DNA from 2 places in the Pseudomonas sp. GL_091 genome. Region 2 is predicted to be linked to the other one. Evidence: predicted binding sites of a transcription regulator. Region 2 holds the regulator's gene; the other holds the start of a gene.
The links. Region 2 encodes FliA, which starts transcription of late flagellar genes. Its sites were predicted from a motif close to CTAAAGTTTNNNNNNNNNNNGCCGNTAA; they were not measured.

Region 1 (4,210 bases), 3.1 Mb from region 2:
TGGCAAAAAGCGAGCTGGCGGTCGGCCAGGGCAAAGGCAAGGTGGTCCTGCAGACCTTCGAGAAGAACAGCCTCGAACTGCTGCAAAAGGAGATGCCGAAGGTGCCGAAGATCCTGCTGTTGTGGGTCGGTGAAGGCAGTATCGAGCCCAAGTCCAAGGTGACATTTGCCGAGTCCGGCGAAAAGGACAAAGCCGCTTACTACGCCAAACAGCAACCGAAGGACAACGCCGAATTCCAGCACTGGGTCGACTACGCCAAAGCCCAGGGCGCCATCGGCACCGGCCCGTCCGCAGCACTGACCCAGGGTGGCGACCAGAGTTACTCCGATCTGGTGCAACCGTGGATGAACCGGTACACCCACGATCAGGGACTGCTGGTGCACGTCTACACCATCGACGATGCAGTGGACTACCAGAAGGTCATGGACGCCGGTGTCGACGGCATCTTCACCAATCGCGCCAGTGAGTTGCTGAAGTTTTATAAACGCCCGGCGGCGAGTGTCGATCAAGTGTTGAAGAACAACGGCTATTGAGCCGTGCCTGGCATGACACCGAGGTGCCTGCATCGCGAGCAGGCTCGCTCCTACAGGGAGTTGATGCAGGACATGTCGAGGGTTTTAAGGGTGGATTAAGTTACACAGGCTAACCTGATCTCACTTGAACGGATCACCCAAGGAAAGAAGCCCATGAAGACCCTGACTGCTTTGTTGACCGCTGCAACCTTGACCCTCACCGCGGGCCTGGCCCAGGCCGATGTGCGGGTCGATGAGATCCCGCAACTGGTCAAGGACGGCAAGATCAAGCCGCTGGAAGACCTGAACAAGATCGCGCTGGACCTGCACCCGGGTGCAACGATTACCAAAACCGAACTGGACAACCACTTCAACGGTTACGAGTACGAGATCGAGCTGCGTGACGCCAAGAACGTCGAGTGGGATGTGGACATCGATGCCTCCAACGGCAAGGTCCTGAAGAACAAACAGGACACCTGATCCCGAAACGCACAAAAGCCGCACGATTGAGAAGTCGTGCGGCTTTTGTGCATCCTGGACTCAAGCGCTCAGGCGCGCCGTCACCTCGTTCAACTGCCCCGACAAACCGTGCAGGTTGTTGCTGGCCGCTTCAGTGCGCTGCACGTTGTCCAGGTTGGTGCTGGCGATGCTGGTGATCTCGGTGAGGTTGCGCGAGATGTCTTCGGCCACCGAGGTCTGTTCTTCGGCGGCAGTGGCGATCTGGCGGTTCATGTCGCGGATGGCTTCCACGGCCAGGGTGATGCGTTCGAGCATGGCGCCGGCCTCCGTCACTTGCTGCACACTTTGTTCGCTGCGCGACTGACCGCTTTCAATCGCCTGGGCCGCTTCGATTGCACCGGTCTGCACGGTCTGGATGATCTGGTTGATCTCTATGATCGACGCCGCCGTGCGCTGGGCCAGGCTGCGCACTTCATCGGCCACCACCGCGAAACCGCGCCCGGCCTCACCGGCGCGGGCCGCTTCGATGGCCGCGTTGAGTGCCAGCAGGTTGGTCTGTTCGGCGATGCCGCGAATCACTTCCAGGACCTTGCCGATGCGCCCGCTGTCGGTTTCCAGTTGGCGGATGACTGTGGCGGTATTGGCGATTTCACCGCGCATCTGGGTGATCGTATGGATGGTGCCCTGCATGACTTTCTCGCCCTGCTGGGCGGACTGGTCGGCATCGTCGGCGGCCCGCGCCGCTTCGGCGGCATGACGGGCGACTTCCTGTGCGGTAGCGGACATTTCGTTCATTGCCGTGGCCACCTGATCGGTGCGGTTGAACTGCTCGTTGGTGCCGCCGGCCATCACGGTGGCGATCGAGTTCAACTCACCGCTGGCGCTGTCCAGGTCCGACGCGCTGCGCTGCAAACGGCTGAAGGTTTCAGCGAGGAAATCGCGCAGGGTGTTGGCGGCCATCGCCAGTTTGCCCAACTCGTCCTGACGGGTGCTGGCCACGCGCTCGGCAATACGACCCTGGCTGAGTTGCGCCACGTATTCGATCAGTTTGCGGATCGGCTCGACCAGGTTGCGGTTGACCAGCCACAGGCTCAGCAAGCCGATCAGCAGCCCCGAAACCAGCATCACCATAATCCCCAGCATCACCGTGCGATCGGCGCCGGCGCTGATCAGGGTCGATTGCTCGGCACCCTGCTTGCGTAGCTCGCTGACCAGTTCACTCATCTGATCGCTGGCCGCGCGGTCCACGCCCTTGACTGCCGTGTCGCCCGCCGTCGGGTCACCACCGGCGGCCACGAACGCATCCCGGCCCTTCTGATAGGCCGCGCCCAACTGGCGATGTTCGTCACGCAAGCGCTCGATGCGGCTCTTGAGTTGCGGCTCGATACCCTTCTGCGCGGCCAGCTCACCGAGGATGTTTTGCACATCGCGCTGACGTTCCTCGAACTGCCCCCAGTACTTGCTCAGGTCCGCCGGTTGCTTGCCGCGTAACAGGACGTTTTTCCACTCCTGCACCTGCACCTTGAATTGCAGGTTGGCTTCATCGATCAATTGCGAGGTATGCAGCGGGCCTTCAATCAGGTTGGCGTAGTTCTGCACGCCGCTGGACAGGAAGTGAAAGCACGCCAGGGCGATCAACAGCATCGCCAGCAGGCTGCCGCTCAGCAGGGCGAGAATTTGTGCTCTCAGGGACTTTTGCAAAAGCATCGGATGGTACTCATGACAGGAATGAGGCACGCCCCGGTAAGGCGTGAAAGGTGTCCGGACATCCCTGTCTGCGGTCCCGGCCGATGGCCTGCGGCGCGCAACTCAACCCAAGCGTGATCGGCTAGCCAGAGCGTTTCTTGAGAACATCCCGACCGCCGGTAGAGCAATCGTTTGCGTTATTTTCCCGTCACAAAAACGTCATCCCGCCTTGCGATGATGCCGCTCAAGTGAACCTGCGAAACCTGCGACAGGCGTCTCCCCTTGCGAGCCCTCATGAACCACAGCATCGATCACAGTCATCGCGACACGGATCTGTTCGGCCTGCTTTACGGTTTCAGCTTTCGCCCCGGTGAGGCCGGCCGGGAAATCAATTCCGCCGAGGCCTTGCAGTACCTGCAACAACCAGAAAGCGACGAGCAGTTTCTCTGGCTGCACCTGAACCTCGCCCACGCCGCGTGTGAACGCTGGATGAAAAGTCATCTGGAGTTGCCCGAGGAGTTTTTCGAAGCGCTGCACGAAGGCTCGCGCTCGACGCGCATCGAACATGTCGACTCCGCGTTGCTGGCGGTGGTCAACGACGTGGTGTTCAACCTCAGCAACATGGTCTCGTCGGATGTCTCGACGCTGTGGGTGTGCGCCCGCAGCCAATTGATCATCAGCGCACGCCTGCAACCGCTGCACTCGGTGGACAAATTGCGCTCGTCGGTGAAGGCCCGGGAATGCTTTCGCTCCCCTCTGGAATTACTGGTGCATTTGCTGCGCGACCAGGGTGAAGTGCTGACCCAGATCGTGCGCAAGACCAGCCAGAGCGTGGATCAGATCGAAGACGAATTGCTCTCTTCGCGGCTGTCGACCAACCGCGCTGAACTGGGCGCCAACCGCCGAGTGCTGGTGCGCTTGCAACGGCTGCTGGCGCTGGAGCCTGGCTCATTGCTGCGCCTGCTCAACCGGCCGCCGCAATGGCTGCAAAAGGAAGACGTGAAGGAGTTGCGCAAATCCACCGAGGAGTTTGCGCTGATCATCAACGACCTCACGGCGCTGGGTGAGCGGATCAAGCTGTTGCAGGAAGAGATCGCCGCCAACATCAACGAACAGACCAACCGCACGCTGTTCACCCTGACAGTGGTGACGGTGCTGGCGCTGCCGATCAACATCATCGCCGGTTTCTTCGGCATGAACGTCGGCGGCATTCCGCTGGCCGGCGATCCGGAGGGTTTCTGGATCCTGGTGGCTCTGGTCGCGACCTTTACCGTGATCGCCGGGCGCTGGGCGTTTCGCAAGCAGCAGGATTATTGAGCCCCGTCCTCACCTGACACTGATCATCTGTGGAGAGGGGGCAAGCCCCCTCTCCACAGGGTTTTGCATGGCATCAGGCAATGTGTGGAAACTCAGATCAGCGGCCCTGCAAAAACCCCAAACACTGACCCAGAGCAGCCTCCCTGTAACAATTGGCAACGATTATCACTGGTACACCTCCCTCCTCAGGAATGTCAGTGATGGCTACGCCCTCCTTCACCGCCACCCCCGCCAGT
Region 2 (4,210 bases):
TCTCGGCGATGTGGCAGCACTCCACCAGCTCGTTGAGCTGGAGGAAGCCGGCGCCCCCTTTTACAGTGTGAAAACCGCGAAAAATTGCATTGAGCAGATCCGCATCATCCGGACGGCTTTCCAGCTCGACCAGTTGCTCGGACAGTTGCTCTAGAATCTCGCCGGCCTCAACCAGGAAATCCTGAAGGATCTCTTCATCGGCGCCGAAGCTCATTAAGGGGGTGCTCCTAACAGGTCTACCTAAAATCCAAGGCTGGATAGCAAATCGTCCACATCGTCCTGACCGGACACAACGTCTTCTCTTTTATCGGCATGAATCTGCGGACCTTCACCCTGAGAGAGATGTTTTTGTGGATCTTTTTCAGCAAGCATCGCTTCGCGGTCATGTTCGATGCCCGCAAAGCGGTCCACCTGACTGGCCATCAGCACGAGCTTGAGCAGGTTGCTTTCAACTTCGGTGACCAACTGGGTCACACGCTTGATCACCTGGCCTGTGAGGTCCTGGTAATCCTGGGCGAGCAGGATGTCGTTGAGGTTGCCCGACACCGCGCGATTGTCCGTGCCGCTGCGCGCCAGGAACCCGTCGACCCGCCGGGCCAGTTCACGAAACTCTTGCGCGCCGACTTCGCGACGCATGAAGCGCCCCCAGTCCGCGCTCAAGACCTTGGCTTCATCCGCCAGGCCATTGACCAGCGGCGTGGCACTTTCCACCAGATCCATGGTGCGGTTGGCCGCAGCCTCGGTCAGCTTGACCACATACCCCAGACGCTCGGTGGCGTCGGTGATCTGCGACACTTCTTCGGCTTGCGGCATGTGCGGGTCAATCTGGAAATTGACGATCGCGCTATGCAGTTCGCGAGTGAGCTTGCCCACTTCCTGATACAAGCCGCGGTCACGGGTCTGGTTGAGCTCATGGATCAATTGCACCGCGTCGCCGAACTTGCCTTTTTCAAGGCTCGCGACCAATTCGACGGCGTGTTTTTTCAGGGTCGACTCAAAATCGCCCAATGAAGTTTCGTTATTGCCCATAGCTCCCCCATGGCGCACTCATCAACCGATGCGTTCGAAAATCTTCTCGATTTTTTCTTTCAACGCCTGGGCCGTGAAGGGTTTGACCACATAGCCGTTAACGCCGGCCTGGGCCGCTTCGATGATCTGCTCACGCTTGGCTTCAGCGGTCACCATCAGCACCGGCAGGTGCTTGAGCTTTTCATCGGCACGCACGTGGCGCAGCAGATCGATACCGGTCATGCCAGGCATGTTCCAGTCCGTTACCAGAAAGTCGATGCTTCCGCTGTTGAGTACCGGAATGGCGGTAGTGCCATCGTCGGCCTCGACGGTGTTGGTGAACCCAAGGTCACGCAGCAGGTTCTTGATGATCCGCCGCATCGTTGAGAAGTCATCAACGATGAGGATTTTCATGTTCTTGTCCAATTCGACCTCCAAGCAGTCTTAAACGCGCCCAGCACCTGGACGCGCCATTTCAATCAATCCGGCAAAGCACTCGATGACTGTCTGGAGCACAACAGATCGCGACCGGCGCAGTTCAACACCACACCGGCCTCGTTCGCAGTGTCCCCCACACTGCCTTCAGCGCGCTCGCCACTCCCCCAAACGCCCCCGCAAACGGGCTGCGCACTGGCTGTGTAACTGGCTGACCCGAGATTCGCTGACCCCAAGGACCTCACCGATTTCCTTGAGGTTCAACTCTTCGTCGTAGTACAGCGCCAACACCAGTCGCTCACGCTCCGGCAAATTGGCAATCGCATCTGCCAGCGCAGCCTGGAAGCGTTCATCTTCCAGGTCGCGTGACGGCTCGATATGAGCACTCGCGCCATCCTCGTGCAGCCCTTCGTGTTCGCCGTCCTGCAACAGATCGTCGAAACTGAACAGCCGGCTGCCCAGGGTGTCGTTCAAAATCCCGTAGTAATCGTCGAGACTCAATTGGAGTTCGGCCGCAACTTCGTGATCTTTAGCATCACGACCGGTTTTCGCTTCAATCGAGCGAATGGCGTCGCTGACCATGCGTGTATTGCGGTGAACCGAACGTGGCGCCCAGTCCCCCTTACGCACTTCATCGAGCATGGCGCCGCGGATTCGAATGCCCGCGTACGTCTCGAAACTGGCGCCTTTGCTGGCGTCATATTTGGTCGACACTTCAAGCAGGCCGATCATCCCGGCCTGGATCAGGTCTTCGACCTGGACACTGGCCGGCAGGCGCGCCAACAAGTGGTAGGCAATGCGTTTAACCAGCGGCGCGTAACGCTCGATCAGCTCGTACTGCGCATCACGCGCCGATGTTTTGTAGAGGTTGTAACCGCTTGCCGTCATAGAACCGGTCCTGCTGTCTGCTGCACGAGGCGCTCGACGAAAAATTCCAGGTGCCCGCGCGGGTTGGCAGGCAGCGGCCAGGTATCGACCTTCTGTGCGATCGCCTTGAATGCCAGCGAGCACTTGGAACGCGGGAAGGCCTCGTAGACGGCGCGCTGCTTCTGCACCGCCTTGCGCACGCTTTCGTCGTAGGGCACCGCGCCGACGTATTGCAGGGCGACGTCGAGGAAGCGATCCGTGACCTTGGTCAACTTGGCGAACAGGTTGCGCCCTTCCTGCGGACTCTGGGCCATGTTGGCCAGGACGCGGAAGCGGTTCATGCCGTAGTCACGATTAAGCAGTTTGATCAATGCGTAGGCGTCAGTGATCGAGGTCGGCTCGTCGCACACCACCAGCAGCACTTCCTGGGCTGCGCGAACGAAACTGACTACCGAGTCACCAATGCCCGCAGCTGTGTCGATCACCAATACGTCGAGGTTGTCGCCGATATCGCTGAAGGCCTGGATCAGGCCGGCGTGTTGCGCGGGGCTCAGATGCACCATGCTCTGAGTGCCGGATGCGGCCGGAACGATACGGATACCGCCGGGTCCCTGCAGCAGTACATCGCGCAGTTCGCAGCGGCCCTCGATCACGTCGGCCAAGGTACGTTTGGGTGTCAGGCCCAGCAGAACGTCGACGTTCGCCAGTCCCAGGTCGGCGTCCAACAGCATGACGCGCCGGCCAAGCTCAGCCAGAGCCAGGGACAAGTTCACTGACACATTAGTTTTCCCGACGCCACCTTTGCCGCCGGTCACCGCGATCACCTGTACGGGATGCATGCTGCCCATGTTATTTCTTTACCTTGTCTTGCATAGACGGAGGCCACATTACTGGCTGCGCGTTCACAAACGGAACAATGCATGGCAGACCATCGATGTAGGTACAAAAACTGTTCATTACTACCTTAGCCAACCTGCTTGGTTTGGCTGTGGTAAATATCAGCGAACATGTCAGCCATGGCTTCTTCGCTGGGTTCTTCCTGCATTTGCACGCTGACGGCGCGACTGACCAACTGATGACGGCGCGGCAGATGGAGATCATCCGGAATCCGCGGGCCATCGGTCAGGTAGGCCACGGGTAACTCATGACTGATGGCCAAGCTCAGCACCTCGCCCAGACTAGCCGTTTCATCCAGTTTAGTCAGGATGCAGCCCGCGAGCCCGCAACGCTTGTAACTGTGATAAGCGGCGGTTAGAACCTGTTTCTGGCTGGTGGTTGCCAGGACCAGATAATTTTTCGAGCGGATGCCTCGACCGGCCAGGCTTTCGAGCTGCATGCGCAGGGCCGGGTCGCTGGCCTGCAGGCCGGCGGTATCGATCAGCACCACGCGCTTGCGCAGCAAGGGCTCCAGCGCCTGCACCAGGGACTGGCCCGGATCGACGTGGGTCACCGGCACGTTGAGAATGCGCCCCAGGGTCTTGAGCTGCTCCTGGGCACCAATGCGGAAGCTGTCCATGCTCACCAGCGCTATGTTCTGCGCGCCGTACTTGAGCACGTAACGGGCGGCCAGCTTGGCCAGGGTGGTGGTCTTGCCCATGCCGGCCGGGCCGACCATGGCAATCACGCCGCCTTCTTCCAGAGGCTCAATTTCCGGTGTCACGATCATGCGCGCCAGGTGCGCCAGCAACATGCGCCAGGCCTGACGAGGCTCTTCGATATCGGTGATCATCGCCAAAAGGTCGCGCGACAGCGGGCCGGACAGGCCGATGCGTTGCAGGCGACGCCAGAGGTTGGCCTGGTCCGGACGGCTGCCCTGCAGCTGATTCCAGGCCAGCGAGCCCAGCTGTACTTCCATGAGTTCGCGCAGGCTGTTGAGCTCGAAACGCATCGAGTCGAACGC

Region 1: AC3ITY_RS25990 (methyl-accepting chemotaxis protein) is a predicted target of FliA. The motif match lies at 2,793-2,820, and genes of this name have one in related genera.

Annotation. Positions count from the first base shown of each region.
Region 1 covers NZ_CM174451.1:5,726,197-5,730,406, forward strand. Annotated here, with positions in the region: gene AC3ITY_RS25980 (glycerophosphodiester phosphodiesterase) at 1-533, shown strand, start outside; gene AC3ITY_RS25985 (PepSY domain-containing protein) at 687-992, shown strand; gene AC3ITY_RS25990 (methyl-accepting chemotaxis protein) at 1,053-2,678, opposite strand; gene AC3ITY_RS25995 (transporter) at 2,952-3,974, shown strand; gene AC3ITY_RS26000 (inorganic phosphate transporter) at 4,175-4,210, shown strand, end outside.
Region 2 covers NZ_CM174451.1:1,709,115-1,713,324, reverse strand. Annotated here, with positions in the region: gene AC3ITY_RS07825 (chemotaxis protein CheA) at 1-214, opposite strand, end outside; gene AC3ITY_RS07820 (protein phosphatase CheZ) at 241-1,029, opposite strand; gene AC3ITY_RS07815 (chemotaxis response regulator CheY) at 1,051-1,422, opposite strand; gene fliA (RNA polymerase sigma factor FliA) at 1,591-2,331, opposite strand; gene fleN (flagellar synthesis regulator FleN) at 2,328-3,158, opposite strand; gene flhF (flagellar biosynthesis GTPase FlhF) at 3,275-4,210, opposite strand, start outside.